Regions from separate parts of the Acetonema longum DSM 6540 genome, predicted to be linked through region 3. Evidence: riboswitches for the same ligand, from Rfam matches in the RefSeq annotation. Region 3 holds a riboswitch; each other region holds the start of a gene.
The links. A riboswitch is a leader RNA that binds a small molecule or an ion and turns the genes downstream of it on or off. The one in region 3 is predicted to bind S-adenosylmethionine.
Positions count from the first base shown of each region.

Region 1: another riboswitch for S-adenosylmethionine. It lies ahead of ALO_RS15770 (MetQ/NlpA family ABC transporter substrate-binding protein); the one in region 3 lies ahead of metA (homoserine O-acetyltransferase MetA).
Region 2: another riboswitch for S-adenosylmethionine. It lies ahead of metK (methionine adenosyltransferase); the one in region 3 lies ahead of metA (homoserine O-acetyltransferase MetA).

Region 1 covers NZ_AFGF01000173.1:13,781-19,671, forward strand. Annotated here, with positions in the region: gene ALO_RS15760 (sensor histidine kinase) at 1-1,002, opposite strand, end outside; gene ALO_RS15765 (response regulator transcription factor) at 1,004-1,678, opposite strand; gene ALO_RS15770 (MetQ/NlpA family ABC transporter substrate-binding protein) at 1,849-2,664, opposite strand; SAM riboswitch class I at 2,850-2,951, opposite strand; gene ALO_RS15775 (ammonia-forming cytochrome c nitrite reductase subunit c552) at 3,041-4,342, opposite strand; gene ALO_RS15780 (cytochrome c3 family protein) at 4,332-4,805, opposite strand; gene ccsA (cytochrome c biogenesis protein CcsA) at 4,902-5,891, opposite strand, start outside.
Region 2 covers NZ_AFGF01000126.1:109,912-115,802, reverse strand. Annotated here, with positions in the region: gene priA (primosomal protein N') at 1-2,114, opposite strand, end outside; gene metK (methionine adenosyltransferase) at 2,239-3,423, opposite strand; SAM riboswitch class I at 3,489-3,600, opposite strand; gene coaBC (bifunctional phosphopantothenoylcysteine decarboxylase/phosphopantothenate--cysteine ligase CoaBC) at 3,694-4,887, opposite strand; gene rpoZ (DNA-directed RNA polymerase subunit omega) at 4,899-5,105, opposite strand; gene gmk (guanylate kinase) at 5,117-5,722, opposite strand; gene remA (extracellular matrix/biofilm regulator RemA) at 5,742-5,891, opposite strand, start outside.
Region 3 covers NZ_AFGF01000054.1:33,539-39,429, reverse strand. Annotated here, with positions in the region: gene ALO_RS07210 (SDR family NAD(P)-dependent oxidoreductase) at 1-490, opposite strand, end outside; gene pdxR (MocR-like pyridoxine biosynthesis transcription factor PdxR) at 579-2,030, opposite strand; gene pdxS (pyridoxal 5'-phosphate synthase lyase subunit PdxS) at 2,151-3,029, shown strand; gene pdxT (pyridoxal 5'-phosphate synthase glutaminase subunit PdxT) at 3,034-3,633, shown strand; SAM riboswitch class I at 3,714-3,820, shown strand; gene metA (homoserine O-acetyltransferase MetA) at 3,939-4,856, shown strand; gene ALO_RS07185 (class I SAM-dependent methyltransferase) at 5,064-5,870, shown strand.

The DNA of each region.
Region 1 (5,891 bases), on a different contig from region 3:
AAGAATTTGTCCCCCCGCCGGGGTATATTTAAAAGCATTATCCAGCAGAATGACGACCAGTTGATGCAAACGTTCTTTGTCAGCGATCAGTTCCACCTTTTGTGTGATTTGGACGCTAAGCTCGATTTGATTCATTTCGGCCAGAGGCTTAAATTGCTCGGCGACCGTCCCGATAAGTTCACTGATATCCAGCGGAGCCAGTTGCAGTTCGGCTTCGTTGGCATCAGATCTGGCCAGGGTAAGGAGATGGGCGATCAGTTTCGCCATGCGCATGGTTTCCTTAATGATATTATTGATGCGATGACTCTCTTCTTCGATAGTCCGTTCAGGATGCCGCAGCATTAATTCCGCATTGCTGTTGATGCCGGTAATCGGCGAACGCAGTTCATGGGACGCGTCCGCCACAAACTGCTGCTGTTTTTTCCAGGCCGCTTCAATGGGGACCATCGCCCGCTTAGCGAGATAATACCCGGCCCAAATAATGCCGACAAGGCCTAAGACCAAAGAACCCAGCATAATCCACAACAGGTCATGCAGCAGCCTGACCTCGGTATCCACAATGCTGACGGCTATGATTTCCTGCACCTGGACCACATTGGCCATATTTAAAACTTTGTCTTCATAGGGATAAGGCACACTCATGACCCGATAGGTATGATTCTCATATTCCTTGGTCCGCAGATCTCCCAATTCTATATCCGCTACGATCGCCGTCAGGTCGCCGCTTTCCTCGGTCCTAAACGGGGATAAACTGACAGCCTGCCCGTCAGAACTGCGCAAGATCAAAAAAATGCGGGGATCAAAGAAAGGCCGGACTCTAGCCGAGGCAATCCGCCCTCTTACCAACCGGAAGGAATTCACCCTGGCCCGCAGGGCATCGTCTACCTGGTCAAACAGCCGGTAGGCCAGATAGCCGTAAAAAGCCGAGGCAAAAATAACAAACACCGATAAAAATACCAGGGAGTTCAGGACAGTCAGCCGGCGAAAGGTGCTTTGAAACATGCTATTTCTCCTTTAGCATAAAGCCGGCGCCCCGTACAGTCTGGATCAGAGAGTCTAAACCATGGGGGGCCAGCTTCTTTCTTAAATAATGAATATATAAATCGACGATACTGATGGTCGTGTCGGAATCAAACCCCCAGATCCGGTCAAACATCTGCTCTCTGGTTAAAATCTGCTCCCGGTTGAGGATCAAAAATTCCAGGACATCATATTCTTTGGTGGTCAAGCCCAAAGGATGATCCGCCGCGCAGCCGTCCCGTGTTTTACTGTTCAGCGAGATGCCGCCGTAACTTAATTCGCCTTCCATATCCAGACTGCCGCTGCGCCGCAGCAAAGCCTTAATCCTGGCCAGCAGTTCCCGGATGGCAAAAGGCTTTACCAAGTAGTCATCGGCCCCTGACTCCAGACCCATCACCCGATCGTCCACACTGTCCCGGGCCGTCAGGAGCAAGATGGGCACAGAGCCGCCGGCGCTCCGCAGCTTTTTTACAATCTCCAGTCCGCTGATTTCGGGCAGCATGATATCTAATATCAATAAGTCATGGACGGCCTGCTCGGCCATATACATCCCTTCATCGCCGGCAGCCGCTTCTTCGACAATATAGTCTTCTTCCGTCAGCAAAGCGACAATAGCCTCTCGCAAAACGTGATCATCTTCCACCACCAGAATGCGCATCTTACAATCTCCTTTTTCTACAGGCCCTGCCTTTGGATTCATCATATCCTTAGTATGGCGATAAACAAGAAAAAAGTCTGCTTTTTGCAGAGCTTTTTTCTGTCTAAATAAAAAAGGCCAACAGGCAAATTCGCCGGTTGGCCAAAAAATTTGATATTACAGGCTATTGCTTAGAATGCGGAAACAATAGCTCCTTTATATTTTTCCTCAATAAACTTTTTGACTTCCGGTGAAGTCAGGGCTTTCGACAATTTTACGATTTCCGGCCTGGTTTCGTCGCCTTTGCGGACGGCCAGCACATTGGCATAGGGAGAATCTTTGGATTCCAGGACCAGAGCGTCTTTCGCCGGAACCAGATTCGCTTCCAAGGCGTAATTGGTGTTGATCACCGCGATGGCTGCATCGTCAAGGGACCGGGGCAGCATGGCGGCTTCCAGTTCCCGGATCTTTAACTCTTTGGGGTTATTAGTGATATCTTTGACGGTACCGCTGATGCCTACGCCATCTTTCAGGGTGATGAGCCCGGCCTTGGCCAGAATCGCCAGAGCGCGGCCGCCATTGGTCGGATCGTTGGGAATGGCGACAACGGCGCCCTGAGTCAGCTCTTTAATATCTTTTATTTTTTTAGAATAAATCCCCATCGGCTCAATATGGACTTTAGCCGTATAGGTTAAGGCCAGGTTGCGCTCGGCACTAAACTTCTCTAAGTAAGGCACGTGTTGAAAAAAATTGGCATCTAATTCCTTTTCAGCCAAGGCAACATTGGGACGGACATAATCGCTGAATTCCACGATTTCCAATTGAATCCCTTCTTTTTCCAAAGAAGGTTTGATAAACTGCAAAATTTCAGCATGAGGAACCGCGGTAGCGCCGACTTTTACGACCGGCTTCTTGTCCGGCTGATTGGCGGTGTCTTTACCGCCGCAACCGGCAGCCACCAGGCTCACGGCCAGAATGACTAACAAAGCAAGGATTGATTTTTTCATTTTTTCCACTCTCCTGTTTATAGATTTTAAACTGCCCCTTAATAGGTCTATTTTGTATTTTTATGAGTTTATCCCGCCTGCAGTTGTTTGATCAGCCAAACTGCAGATCTGCCATGAATCCTCTCCCTGTAAAAAATTAAGACCCCTTTCCGAGGAAAGGGGTCCATAACGCAGACTAAACCTTTCTCTCATCTTCCAGGATATTCTCCTGCTGGAATTAGCACCACCGCATTGCTGCCGGTTGCCGGGCGTCATCGGGCCAGTCCCTCGACCACTCTAGATAAGAGCATGTATTGAATTGATTATGATCATACCATTAATTATTTAAGGTGTCAATGGCAACTTTTTTCGCTGAACTCAGTCACCGTCATACACCTTAAAAGAGCTCGATGCCGGCGGCTTTGTTGGCCGACTCAATTGCTTTGTAACCCAGATCGATTGCCTGGCCGCAGGTATGAAGCGCCTGATCGGGATTATGGAAGCCCATGCCGTTTTCAGCAGCGACAAAATCCCAATACCATTGAGCTTTACGGACCAATTCGCGGGCTTGGGCCAATTCGGCCTGGTCCACATTGGGGACCGCAGCCGCTTTTTTAATCGCTTCGTGGGCTTTTGACACTACTAAGCCGGCGCTGTGCTGGAGCTGCCAGGTATGATTCTGTATCGTCTTAACGCGCTCCTCCAGCCAGGCGGCGCCCTGGGTATGGCATGTTCCGCAGGAAGCGTCGAGGTGTTTGAGCGGACTGGTCATCCAGTGGGAAGTATACTTCTGCCCGTCTTGCCGCATATAAGGCATATGGCAGTCGGCGCAGGAAACCCCCGCCTGACCGTGAACACCGGTTGCCCAGGTTTCAAACTCAGGATGCTGCACCTTCAGCATCGCGGCCTTGGAGTCGGGATGCTGCCAGTCCTGGGCAAACCCGCCCGGTTTGGTTGCGTACATCTCATACATCTGCTCCGGTTTCAGGCCCTTATCCCAGGGGAAGACAACCCGGGAAGTTCCGGGCTCAAAATGGTATTCGACATGACATTGGGCGCAGACGTAAGTCCGCATTTCCTCACGTGTCGCCTTGGTCACATCAATGCCGCGGCGCTGCTGGGCCTCGATAAACGCCGGCTGGATCACCCGGAGATCCATCGTGGCGGGATCATGACAGTTGGCGCAGCTGATATAGCCATGCTCCGGCGTTTGCGCCAGGAGCTCCCGCAACGGCACCTTGCCGTAACTCCAGCCCTTCTCCTGGAAGAGCTTTTCAATATAAGGCGTTTTGCAGGATATACACGCGCCGGGGGATTTATCGTTAACCCGTTTAGTTTCCTTCAAGTCTTCCAGCGTGAAAACATGGCCCCGGTCTTCCGTATAGTCAATGCTGAACGGCATTCCTTTAAAATTGGCCAGAATCTCCGGCTGCCGTTCGGAGTTCTGCGTCTTCAGGCTGCCGCCAAAGCCGCCGGGAGAGGGCGCCATTTCGCTATTTTTCTGGAAGCTTGCATATTGCAGGGGGTAATACTGCCCCCATACCGCCGGATCATATTCCCCCGCCGCAACTTTGCCCAGCTTGACGGTGGATGCAGGCCGGCTCACCCCGGTCCGCAGGATAACAAACCCAAAGAAAAGCAGCAGCCCGCATAACAAAGCAATTAAAGCTTTTTGCATTTTGTTCAAGCTATTCAACATGAATCCCTCCCTTGCCTTTGTTCATGCCGTGAACCAGGCCGCGATGACACTTGCCGCAGTCCTGTCCGCCAGCCGCCATTTTGGTATTTTCCACGGTAGACTGGTGGCAGCGCAGGCAATTGTCCGCAATATACTCTTTTCCCTGGGCCGATACGGTAATGGCCGCCGGATAATCCCTTACCGTCTCATGATACACATCCTTCATCCCGGTCCTGATCTTGGCGAACATTTTTGTGGTCATGCTGCTGTGCGGCAGATGGCATTCGCTGCAGGCAATCTGTTTGTGGTTCGATGCCTGCCAGGTAGTATATGCATGCTCCATGGAATGGCAGCTTCCACAGAATGCGGGAGATTCCGCATACGTATACCCTGCGGCTGAGACAGCCATGCCTAAAACCGCAATGCCGAATCCGACGGCCATCAATTTAAGCGCATGGCGGTTTAAATATTGACCCGTGTCCAAAGTATCCCTCCTCTCCGCAAAATTCGGGCATCACTAAAGTCCCGGCAAAAGGACCGGACCCCATTCAACTATTAAAGCATCCGGCCTCTGGCGGAACTATGTCCGGCTCGATTTTTCCGGCGCCGATAAAGCTTGCGCCGCCTTGGCCGCCGATACTTTTCCGGCTCGGCTCAGCCCTGCCCATAAAGTGCCGGCGACAACGATGAAGGTTCCTAACCAAACCAAACCAATTAACGGCTTGTAGCTGATCTCGACATCTATTTTGTCCGGTTTTACCGTCTCCAGGTTTTTAACGCCTATTTTCACTTTTCCCTGGGAAGTGTTCACGCCCAGCAGGCTTACCTCATAAGATCCAAGCGCCTTTACCGGTAAGGCTTGAAACTGGCCATCGGCGTAAAACAGCTCCGGTTTTACCTCTTCTCTTTTCCCGTTCCCGGATACCTCCAGCAAAGCGTATGCCCGCACATTTTGCATATTATTCCCGTTCATGCCGGATTGCAGGAACTTTACCGTAAGGCCGGCCCCGTCCTGCTCATCGCCGCGGTCGAGAATCAGTTCGGTGACGGAGTCATGCTCGTCTCGCGCTGCCGGCGCAAAGTAAAGATCGCCTAAAGTTTCGCGGAATATCCCCGGCTCCCGCACAGCCGGACGCCCCTCCCGGTCGAATTTGGTATAGGCCTTCACCACTTCCCGTCCATCAAGCTGGAAAGGCTGATAAAATCCCTTCCCGTCCTCAGCCGGCTCGATACCCGGATAGGTTACCTGGCGTCCAAAAACAGCCTGGGTTTCTCCCGGTTCAAAACTGACGATCACCGACCGGCTTGCCGCTGATGAGGCCAGGATGCCGATCAAAGCAACCGCCACACCCGCATGAGTGAGCCCGGCCGCCAGATTGACCTTTCTCAATCCTGCCAGATTGATAAACAGCGCGGTTACCGACAGGCCCGCGACGGCAAGCATAACCGGGTGGCGGAAGCCGGCCAGTATTCCCGGCAACAGGCTCAAATGCCCCAGCAAGACCAGCCACCAGTATTTTTTTATGAGGTTTTCCTTAGTTTCACCCCAGCTTACCATGGGAGCCATGGT
Region 2 (5,891 bases), on a different contig from region 3:
TGCCGAAATTCTATCTCAGCTGCGTAAAAAGATGAATAATCCTGGTTAGCGGCGGCGCAGACCGCATAGTGTTCGGGATTATATGCCTGCACAACGACTTTGCCCGGTTTATCGCCGCGACCTGCCCTGCCGGCAGCCTGGGTAATCAGGGCGAAAGTTCTCTCGGCCCCGCGGAAATCCGGGATATTAAGGATGGTATCCACTGACAAAATACCAACAGCCGTTACATTTTGCAGATCATGCCCTTTAGCGACCATCTGGGTCCCTAATAGTATATCATACCTGCCGGCGTCGAAATCCGAGAGAATGGCATCCTGAGCCAGCTTGCCATGGGTGGTGTCCTGATCCATTCTAACAATCCGGCAATCGGGGAAAAGCTGCTGCAGTTCCTGTTCGACTTTTTGCGTACCGGTGCCGAAGAATTTGATATAGCGGCTTCGGCATGCCGGGCAAAGTGTCGGAACCGGTTCGACGGCGTCACAGTAGTGACAGCGCATCATGCCTGCAGCATAGTGATAGGTTAAAGCCACGGCGCAATGCCGACATGTAATCACGTGACCGCATTCCCGGCACATGACAAAGGTGGAATGGCCCCGACGATTCAACAGAATAATGGCTTGCTCACCGCGTTGAATGGTATCCCGCAGCAACCCTTCCAACTGGGTGGAAAGTACGCTGCGCCTGCCCTTTTTCAACTCTTCCCGCATATCCACCAGCATGACCTGAGGCAACACGGCGCCGGCAATTCGTGACGGCAGCGACAGCAAGACATGCCTGCCGGCCAAAGCATCATAAAACGTTTCCACCGCAGGCGTGGCGCTGCCTAAAACGACTGCTGCCTGAGCCAGATTTGCCCTGGTCATGGCAACATCGCGAGTGTGATAGTAGGGAGATTCTTCCTGCTTATAGGTGAATTCATGCTCTTCATCCAAAATGATAATGCCCAAATTAGGCGCCGGCGCAAACACAGCCGACCTGGCCCCGATGATGACGCCTGCTGTTTCCTCGCGGATTCTCTGCCAGGTATCATACCGTTCATTCAGAGAAAGTTTACTGTGTATGACCACCACATCATTGGCAAATCGGGCTTTAAATCGTTGCACCAACTGGCTGGTCAAGGCTATTTCCGGCACGAGAACGATTGCCTGTTTTCCGGCCTGCCGCACCGCCGCAACGGCGCGAATATAGACTTCGGTCTTGCCGCTTCCGGTAATGCCATGCAGCAAAAAACTCTGAAATCGGCTATAAGATAATGCATCGGCAATAGCGGCAACAGCATTCTCCTGTTCCGGCGACAGTGTAACAGGTTGATACTTCCCTGCAACATTCTGATAGCTGTCGCGCATAACCTGCTTTCGAACGATTTTTATCATTTCAAGATCAACCAGGGTCTTAACTGTCTGACGAGACACCTTCATTTCTTTCAAATCAGCGTCAGTTAGGTTTCTCGTCAATAATGCCTGAATGAGCCGGAACTGAGCAGGTTTCCTTTCCATTTGGGGTAAAATGCCTGTCACCTGTTCGCCCGTGAGAGCCAAGTGCAGCTCAGACTCATATTTATTGACTCTTGCGGTTTGCACGGTACTGCTGCAGAGGACGAGTTTCCGCTGTTTCAGTTCCTCGATCAGCGACCGTGCCTCTGGTCCGAATTCTTTTTGGAACTGCCGCATCGTCACTATTTTTTGCCGGCGGAACCATTCCAATACCGCCGCCTGGTTTTCTGTCCTGGTTTCGTTGAATATACCGGCGTAATTCGCATTTAAATAATAGAATTTTTCTTTTCGAATGCCTTTTTTACCCGGGATAAACAGACGCATTGCTTCCGCCAGAGTGCAAAGGTAACGCTCACTAAGCCAGCGGGCTGTTTGCATCATATGATCATCAAACCAGGGATCATCATCTAAGACGTCCTGGATAGGCTTTAACTCATCTTTCCGGCCTTCTGGCTCAGAGCGGACCGCTACCACGAAACCTTCTTCCTGCCTGGAGCCAAAAGGTACAACCACCCGCCAGCCGGTATCCAGATAGGAAAATTGGTCCGGAATAAAGTAAGTGAAAGCGTCGGTCAGGTTCCGGATACCGGAATTAATGACTACCTCAGCCGTTTTTATCATGTTTTACCCCAATACAATCGCTTATAGTTATAACTCTTATCTTTAGATAAACTTAGCGAAATTCCTGTAAAAAACCGCGAAAAAACGCGGACATTTATGGATATGTCCGCGTTTTTGGAATTTACTATGATAGATTGGCTTCCCGGCGCAAAGCAGCGGCTTTGTCGGTCAGTTCCCAAGGCAGATCCAGGTCAGTCCGGCCAAAATGACCATAAGCGGCTGTTTGCCGGTAAATAGGCCGGCGGAGGTCCAGATTTTGAATAATCGCAGCCGGACGAAGGTCAAAATGCTTTTGCACCAGTTCGGAAATCTTCTCTTCGGAAAGTTTGGCCGTACCAAAAGTTTCGACCAGCACCGAAACAGGACGGGCTACGCCAATGGCATAAGCCAGCTGGATTTCACATTTGTCCGCCAATCCTGCCGCTACAATATTTTTGGCTACATAACGGGCGGCATAAGCGGCGGAACGGTCTACTTTCGTGGGGTCTTTGCCGGAAAAAGCGCCGCCGCCGTGACGGGCCATTCCGCCATAGGTGTCGACGATAATCTTGCGTCCGGTCAGGCCGGAGTCTCCTTGAGGTCCTCCGACGACAAAGCGGCCGGTAGGATTGATATAGTATTTGGTCTTACTGTCAATATACTCTTGGGGGATAATCGGCAGAATTACTTTTTGGATAATGTCCTGTTCAATCTGGGACAATTCCACGTCCGGACTGTGCTGAGAAGAAATCACAATCGTATCCACCCGCACCGGCTTGTCATTTTCATACTCCACCGTAACCTGAGTCTTGCCATCCGGCCTTAAGTAGCCCAACTCCCCGCTTTTACGGACTTCCGACAGCCGGCGGGAAAGTTTGTGAGCCCAGGCAATGGGAGTTGGCATCAGTTCGGGAGTTTCATTGGTGGCATACCCGAACATCATCCCCTGGTCCCCTGCGCCGATGGTTTCAAATGCATCCGTATCGCCTGCTTTGGCTTCCCGCGACTGGTCCACTCCCAGGGCAATATCCGCCGACTGCTCGTCAATCGAAGTCATGACGCCGCAAGTTTCACTGTCAAAGCCATATTTTGCGCGGGTATACCCGATATCCTTGATGGTCTGCCGGACAATTTTGGGGATGTCTACGTAGCAATTCGTGGTTATTTCACCGACCACATGCACCAAACCGGTGGTAACCAAGGTTTCGCAGGCCACACGGGCATATGGGTCCTGCGCGATGATGGCATCCAATACACTGTCGGAAATCTGATCGGCCATTTTATCAGGATGACCTTCTGTAACGGATTCTGAGGTGAATAATCTACGCATAACGTACCTCCATACTTTATAGATTCTAGTAAAAAATCACCCCGCCATGGAGTGATTTATTTTCACTCCCATCTTGCGAAAAAAATTCGCCGGAATTGGCACCGTTTCGACAGAGACTCTGTCAAATGGTTGCCGCAGCTTCATCGGGCCAGTCCCTCCGCCAACTCTGGATGAGTTTACTATATATAGTTTTTTACCAAGAAAATCTTACAGCAAATGAATTGAAAAAGCAAACAATTTTTATTGCCTTTTCCTTATTTCCATTTGCTTTTACACGAAACTGCAAATTCTATCAAGCAGGACATGCGCCAACTTGTCTTTCTCCATTTGCGGCAACTCTTCCGACGAGCCGTTCCGATACAAAAGTTTTACGATATTGGTGTCAGAGTTAAAGCCGGCGCCGGGGGCAGTCACATCATTGGCAACAATCATATCCAGGTTTTTCTGAACGAGCTTTTGCCGGGCATAGGTTAAAAGTTCATGAGTTTCCGCCGCGAAGCCGATTAAGAGTTGATTTGGTTTTTTTAAACCGCCTAGCTCTTTTAAGATATCCGGGTTTTTTTGCAAAATAAGCGTCAATGTGTCATCAGTTTTCTTTATTTTTTGGGGGGCAGTCTCTGTTGGCCGGTAATCAGCCACTGCCGCCGCCTTAATGACAATATCGGTGTCGGGAAATGCCGCCAAGACGGCCAGCCTCATCTGCTCAGTTGTTTCAATGGCAATGACTTTAACGCCGACCGGCGCCGCGAGAACAGTAGGGCCGGTTACTAAAGTAACCTCCGCCCCTCTTTCGACAGCGGCTTTGGCAATTGCATATCCCATCTTTCCGCTGGAACGGTTGCCGATGTAACGAACCGGATCAATCGGCTCCCGGGTGCCGCCGGCAGTAATTAGGATTTTTTTCTGCTGCAAGTCTTTTTTATGGCCTAAATAAGACAACAGCCTGTCGACAATAACCGCTGGCTGCGCCAACCGGCCGAAGCCTTCGACGCCGCAAGCCAGCCGGCCGCTTTCCGGTTGAATGATGTCATAACCCAGTTTCGCCAGTTTCACCAGGTTTTCTTGCAGGATCGGGTTATTATACATATTCGTGTTCATGGCAGGCGCCAAAATGACAGGCGCTCTGGTCGCCATCACCGTCGTGGAGAGCATATCATCGGCAATACCATTGGCAATTTTGCCAATGATATTCGCGGTTGCCGGCACGATCGCAAACACGTCGGCCAGGGAAGCCAAGGCGATATGCTCTACATTCCATTTTTTCGGCTCTTCCCACATGCCGACAACTACCGGATTCGCCGTTATTTCGCGAAAAGTAAGAGGAGTGACAAATTTGGCAGCTGCATCGGTCATAATGATATGCACGCTGCAACCGGCTTTTTTCAGACTACTGGCCACTTCAACCGCTTTATAGGCCGCAATCCCTCCGCTGACTCCCATCACAATATTTTTGGTCTGAGTCATGGAGCTCCCCCCTATTTTATGCCGGCTTTGGTGCGTTCGTAAGAAATTTTATTCTGGGCAACCTCTTCCAGGGCCAGGGTGACCGGCTTATTGGATTTGCTTTCCGCCAGGGGGGAATCGCCATTCATTACTTCACGGGCCCTTTTGGCCGCTAATACTACTAATGTATATTTACTATCTACTTTACTGACTAAAACATCTAAAGACGGACGAATCATTGGAATCCCCCTTAATCATTACAGATCTTGTCTAATATGTCTTGATTTCTCACCGTCCGGCACTTCTCCGCCGTAACAATCGACCGGATCTTGTTCACAGCCTTGGCCACTTCATCATTCATGATTACATAGTTGTAACTTCCGGCTAGGGATAACTCAGTTTTGGCGCAGCCGAGGCGCTTGGCAATCGCATCCGGTGTATCAGACCCTCTTTTGTTAATTCGTACTGATAACTCCGCTAATGATGGCGGGACAATAAAGATAAAGACTCCTTGTGGAAATTTTTCTTTTATTTTCATGGCACCCTGAACATCAATTTCAAGAACCACGTCTTGCCCGTTTTGCAGTTTCTCATCCACATACTGGCGGGGAGTGCCGTAATACTGCCCGTACACTTGGGCCCATTCCAACAAGGCATCCTGGCTTAGCATCTGCTGAAACGATTCAAGAGAGACAAAATGATAACTTACGCCTTTTATTTCTCCCGTTCTGGCGGGACGGGTCGTTGCTGAAACGGAGTAATGCAATTCAGGCATACTCCGCAGCAATTCTTTACAAATCGTTCCCTTCCCGGTGCCGGAGGGACCGGAAAGGACAATTAATATTCCTTGCTGCATTTGAAAACCCCTTCTTTAATTACTCGGCAGCGTCATCGGCAACATCCTTGCTGACCAGACGATGGGCGACAGTCTCGGGCTGAACGGCAGAAAGGATCACATGATCGCTGTCAGCAATGATAACTGCCCTGGTTCTTCTGCCATAAGTGGCGTCAATCAGCATCCCCCG
Region 3 (5,891 bases):
ACAGCCAGTTGCCGTTCAGACCGGCGTCGGAGGCCAGATTGACAATGGCAGCCCCCTGACAGAGGGGACGTTCCTTTTCCGTCGCATTCTGACGGCGGCGCAGTTCAGGCAGGGAGTACTGACACATGAAATAGGTTCCTTTCACATTGATGTCCATGATCTCGTCATAGTCGGACTCCGTCATATCGGCAATGGCCTTTTCACAATAGACGCCTGCTGAGTTCACCAGGATATCCAGCCGGCCGAAATGTGCTATAGTTTGTTGTACTAATTCTTTGCACTCCGCCCGCAGCGTCACATCCGTCCGGACAAACCGGACCGCCGCCTGCCACTGGTTCAATTGTTCCAGGGCTGCCTGGCCCTGGGAGTCCCGCCGGCCGGCGATTACCACTTTGGCGCCGTTTGCTAAAAAAAGGCGACTGGCTGCCAGGCCGATTCCCGAGGTGCCGCCGGTAATCAAAGCGACCTTTCCCTGTAAGTCGTATTGCATCGTAACCACTTCCTTCCCGGTAGTTTTCCCGATTTTTTGCCGGAATTCCTTTGCTCCTGTCATGATGCTGTCTGATTTCCGGCATTGCCTATGGTTCCGCTTTATATTCAGCAATGACTTCGCCCAGAATTTTTATTCCCTGAACGATTTTTTCCTGATCAGCCACAGCAAAACTCAGCCGCAGAAACCGGTCCGGCGGCCGGCGGGGGAAAAAGGCGGTTCCCGGCAGCAGCAGGAGACCTTTTGTCTCGGCGGACTGGACAATCAGGCGGGCCGATACCCCTTCCCGCAGGGCCAGCCAGCAGGTCAGGCCGCCCCGGGGCGGATGGCAGACTGTCGAATCCGGCAGGAATTCCCGGATGGCGGCTAGGGCCGCCTCGTATCTTTCCTGATAAATCCGGCGGATAGCGCCGATATGTTTCTGCCAGATGCCCTGACGCAAATACAGGTCAAAGGCTCGCTGAGTCAGGCCGGAGGTGGCGATGTCCGAGTGATGCTTCACCGCCGAAACTTTTGCCACCCAGTGGGGTGGCATCAGTAAAAAAGCCAGCCGCAAACCGGGCATAAACATTTTGGAAAAGCTTTTCAGGTAAATGACTCGCTGGTCCCGGTCCAGAGCCTTTAAGGGGGCCAGGGGGGAACCGGAAAAATCCAGCTCGCTGATATAGTCATCCTCCAGAATAATGGCGTCGTAGCGCCGGGCCAGGCCGATCAATCGGTTGCGCTTGATCACCGAGTAGGAGTAACCGGTGGGATTTTGAATGTTGGCCATAACATAAATCAGGCGGGGGCGGAAGGCGCGAATTTTGTTTTCCAGCTCCTGCATGGCCATGCCGTCTGCGTCCATGGGAATGTCGATGATTTTGGCGCCCCGGGAACGAAAGGCGGCGATAGCCCCCGGATAGGTGGGACTTTCGGTAAACACGCAGTCACCGAACTGGAGAAAAGCCTTGGCAATGATGTCAATGCCCTGCTGGGCGCCGGAAATAATCTGCACATTGTCGGCCTGAGCCTGGACACCCTGGGTTTTTAAGTAAGCAGCAATGGACTGCCGCAAAGGAAAGAATCCCTGACTTTCCTGATACCCGAAAGCAAACCCCTGATCCCGGTCCAATACCTCGATCAATACCCGCTTAAAGTCATCAATGGGCAATAAATCCGGCGGCGGCATGACGGTGGCAAGATCAATGCAGTTCCTGCCGCCCGCAGGGATATGCTCCGGCAGTTCCAAGTCGATGTCAGGGGTTGCCGGCTCATACTCATCGGCCGTGCTGCCGGCGATTTCGGCCACATAGTTGCCGCTGCCGGCCCGGGAGTAGATGTAGCCGTTTTGTTCCAGAAGCTTATAGGCGTTGACCACTGTGCCGGGATTAACCCTTAAAAAAGCAGCCAGCTTCCGCACCGGCGGCAGAAGGTAGCCATGGCTCAGCTTGCCGCTCAGAATCAGTTCCCGCAAGCTGTCGTACAGCTGAGCATAGAGGGATGCCCTGCTGGTCTTATCCAATTGTATCGATACAAAATCAAAAAAATCTTCATTCATCTTGTAAAATTCCTTTCCTCTCTGCTATAATAACAAAAATTCGCCGGCGATACAAATAATTGTATCGATACGCCTATTTTAGCAAATTTTTTGCTGCCGGCAAAGAGGGGGAGTCTGGATATGGAAAATCGGTATGAACTAAACAAAAATCTGGCCCAGATGCTAAAGGGCGGCGTCATTATGGATGTGACCAACCCCGAACAGGCTAAAATCGCCGAAGAAGCCGGCGCTGTGGCTGTCATGGCTCTGGAAAGAGTACCGGCTGATATTCGCAGCCAAGGCGGAGTAGCCCGGATGTCCGATCCGAAAATGATCCGGGAGATTAAGGCTTCGGTTACCATCCCGGTCATGGCCAAGGCCCGGATCGGCCATTTTGTAGAGGCCCAGATCTTAGAGGCCATTGGTATCGACTATGTGGACGAAAGCGAAGTCTTAACCCCGGCGGATGAGCTTTACCATATCAATAAATGGGATTTTAAGATTCCCTTTGTCTGCGGCGCCCGCAATCTGGGCGAAGCCCTGCGCCGTATCGGTGAAGGAGCAGCTATGATCCGCACCAAGGGAGAAGCCGGTACCGGCAATGTAGTGGAAGCTGTCCGGCATATGCGGACCATGCTGGCGGATATGCGGCGGGTCAAGGCCGCTCCCCGGGAAGAATTGATGAGTATAGCCAAGGAAATGGGTGCGCCCATGCACCTGATTGAATATGTCGGGGAACACGGCTCTCTGCCGGTGGTCAATTTCGCTGCCGGCGGCATCGCCACCCCCGCCGATGCGGCCCTGATGATGCAGCTGGGCTGCGACGGAGTCTTTGTCGGGTCCGGTATTTTCAAATCCGGTGACCCCAGCCGGCGGGCTAAAGCCATCGTTCAGGCCACTACTCATTACAATGATCCGGAGTTTTTAGCCGGAATATCGGAAGATCTGGGTGAGCCTATGGTGGGCATTGAAATCGATAAAATCCAGCCTGCTGAACGGTTAGCTTCCCGGGGGTGGTAACACCATGCTGACTATCGGGGTATTAGCTCTGCAAGGCGCAGTGAAAGAACACCTGGATCATCTCAACGCCTTGCCTCAGATTCGGGGTGTGGCGGTTAAAAAAGCAGCGGATTTGGCTCCTGTCGCCGGACTGATTTTGCCGGGAGGCGAATCCACGGCGATGGGTAAGCTGCTGCGAGAATTTCTTCTGTCCCGGGCAATCCTGGACCGGATTCAGGAAGGCATGCCGGTGTGGGGCACTTGCGCCGGCATGATCCTGCTGGCCAGGACCATCGCCGGTCAGGAAACCGGTTATTTGGGGGTCATGGACATCTGCGTGCGGCGTAATGCCTATGGCAGTCAGTTGGACAGCTTTTCCACGGAAGCCCTCATTCCGGCGGTATCCGCTGCACCGGTGCCCCTGGTGTTTATCCGGGCGCCTTATGTGGAAGAGGCGGGGGCGGATGTGACAGTCCTGGCCAAAGTGGATGGTCACATTGTAGCGGTGGAGCAGGACCATATGCTGGCCACGGCTTTTCATCCGGAACTGACTGACGATTTGTCGTTTCACCGCTATTTTGCAGCCAAGGCAGCAGCCTGGAATGTATTGAAAACGAATCTTTGATCCCCGACGAAAAAGCCGGCGCCAGTCTCTTGACCGTCTTCTCTTGCTTATGCTATGATTAGAAAAACTAAATAACGCAACTCTTATCCAGAGTGGTCGAGGGACTGGCCCGATGACGCCCGGCAACCGGCTCGTTAGAGCAGTGGTGCTAATTCCAGCAGAACAGCAGTGTTTTGGGAGATGAGAGGGGAGCTAACAGATTTGTTGACCTCTTTCTTCCGGAAAGAGGTCTTTATTTTATTAGACGGAAACAAGAGCTGCAAAGCAGGCTTGTTTCTCGTTGCAAAAAACAGGAGAGTGGTAAAATGCCGATCAAGATCCCTAATAACCTGCCGGCGGCAGACATTCTGGAAAAAGAAAATATTTTCGTCATGTACGAAGACAGGGCCTATACTCAGGATATACGGCCTCTGAAAATTTTAATCTTAAACCTGATGCCCACCAAAATCACTACTGAAACGCAGCTGTTGAGGCTGTTGGGCAATACGCCGCTGCAAGTGGAAGTGGATCTGATGTATACCGCCAGCTATTTACCCACTAATACACCTGTGAAGCACCTGACTAAGTTTTATGAAACCTTTGATAGCGTTAAGTCCCACAATTATGACGGCATGATTATCACTGGCGCCCCGGTGGAACAGATGCCTTTTGAAGAAGTGGCTTACTGGCCGGAACTCTGTGAGATCATGGAGTGGACTAAAAATCATGTGTATTCCACTTTTCATATCTGCTGGGGGGCTCAGGCCGGCCTGTATTACCACTACGGTGTTCCCAAATATGATTTGCCGCAAAAAATGTTTGGCGTTTTTCCCCATAAAAGAATTTTTACCGCCCAGGATCAACTGTTTCGAGGCTTTGATGATCTTTTCTACGTACCTCACTCCCGCCACACCGAAATCCGGCGGGAGGACATTGTCAATAAACCGCAGCTGCAGCTTTTATCCGAATCCTGTATTTCCGGGGTGTATGCCGTGACGGACCTAAGCGGGCGCCAGTTCTTTATCACCGGTCACTCCGAATATGACCCACTGACCCTGAAAGGCGAATATGACCGGGACGTATCCCAGAGCCTGCCGATTCAAGTGCCGCAAAACTACTACCCCAATGACGATCCCAACCAGTCTCCGATGGTTCTTTGGCGCAGCGCCGCCCATCTTTTATTTTCCAACTGGCTTAATTATTATGTCTATCAGAGGACCCCTTATGATCTTTCGTATTTATAAGAGTCAAGGGCCAGGGCTTGATTGATTCAGACACAAAGAGAGCAGCTGCAATAATGGGTTGACACATGCGATACCGCTCATCATATAGCAAGCGGTATTGGCGATGATTGACATATATAGTTTAGCCCAATATAATGAGAATGAATATTATTATCATCATTGTGACGTATTTTCTGAAGGAGATAAAATGATTGGGGAGGGAACAGTATGCAACATCAGCCTAATCTGCAGGGTGTGCCGGAGACGTTGCTGATTCCGTTATGGGCGCGGGCGGTTGAGGCGAAGCGCGGCAAGCCGATCCTCAAAGATGCAAAAGCGATTGAGATCATGGAACGGATCGAATACGATTTCACGAAATTCGACAAGGCATGGAAATCACAGACTGGCGTGGTGATCAGAACCGAAATCCTGAACAAAGCGGCGGCGACGTTTATAGCCAGGCACCCTGATGCTGTGGTCGTCAATATCGGTTGCGGCCTCGACACCCGCTTTGCACAGGTGGATAACGGCAAGATTCGCTGGTACGATCTGGATTTGCCGGAGTCGATCCGTATTCGCCGGCAATTTTTCTGTGAAACAGAGCGCTATAAGATGATCGCCAAATCTGTCTTCGATTATTCCTGGATTCAGGAAATTGCTGCAGAGGCGCAGCCGGTCCTGATCATTGCGGAAGGGACCCTCATGTACTTCACCGAGCAGGAGATCAAAAGCCTGATTAATAAACTGACCGACGTCTTCCCCAAGGCCGAAATGCTGCTGGAAATCATTACGCCGGGGATCGTGAAAATGAGCAAGCAGCATGATACAGTCGGCAAGATGGACAACGTCAGGTTTCAGTGGGGAGTGACCAGCGGTAAAGAACTGGAACAGTACAACAACCGCATCAAGGTCATCAACGAGTGGAATTTATTCGATTATCATCAAGACAGATGGGGCTGGATGGCCTGGATGGCTAAGATCCCTGCCGTTAAGCGCCGGTTCAGCGACAGCGTCGTTCATTTAGTATTTGGGTAACCGCGCTTTTTGGTGAACAGG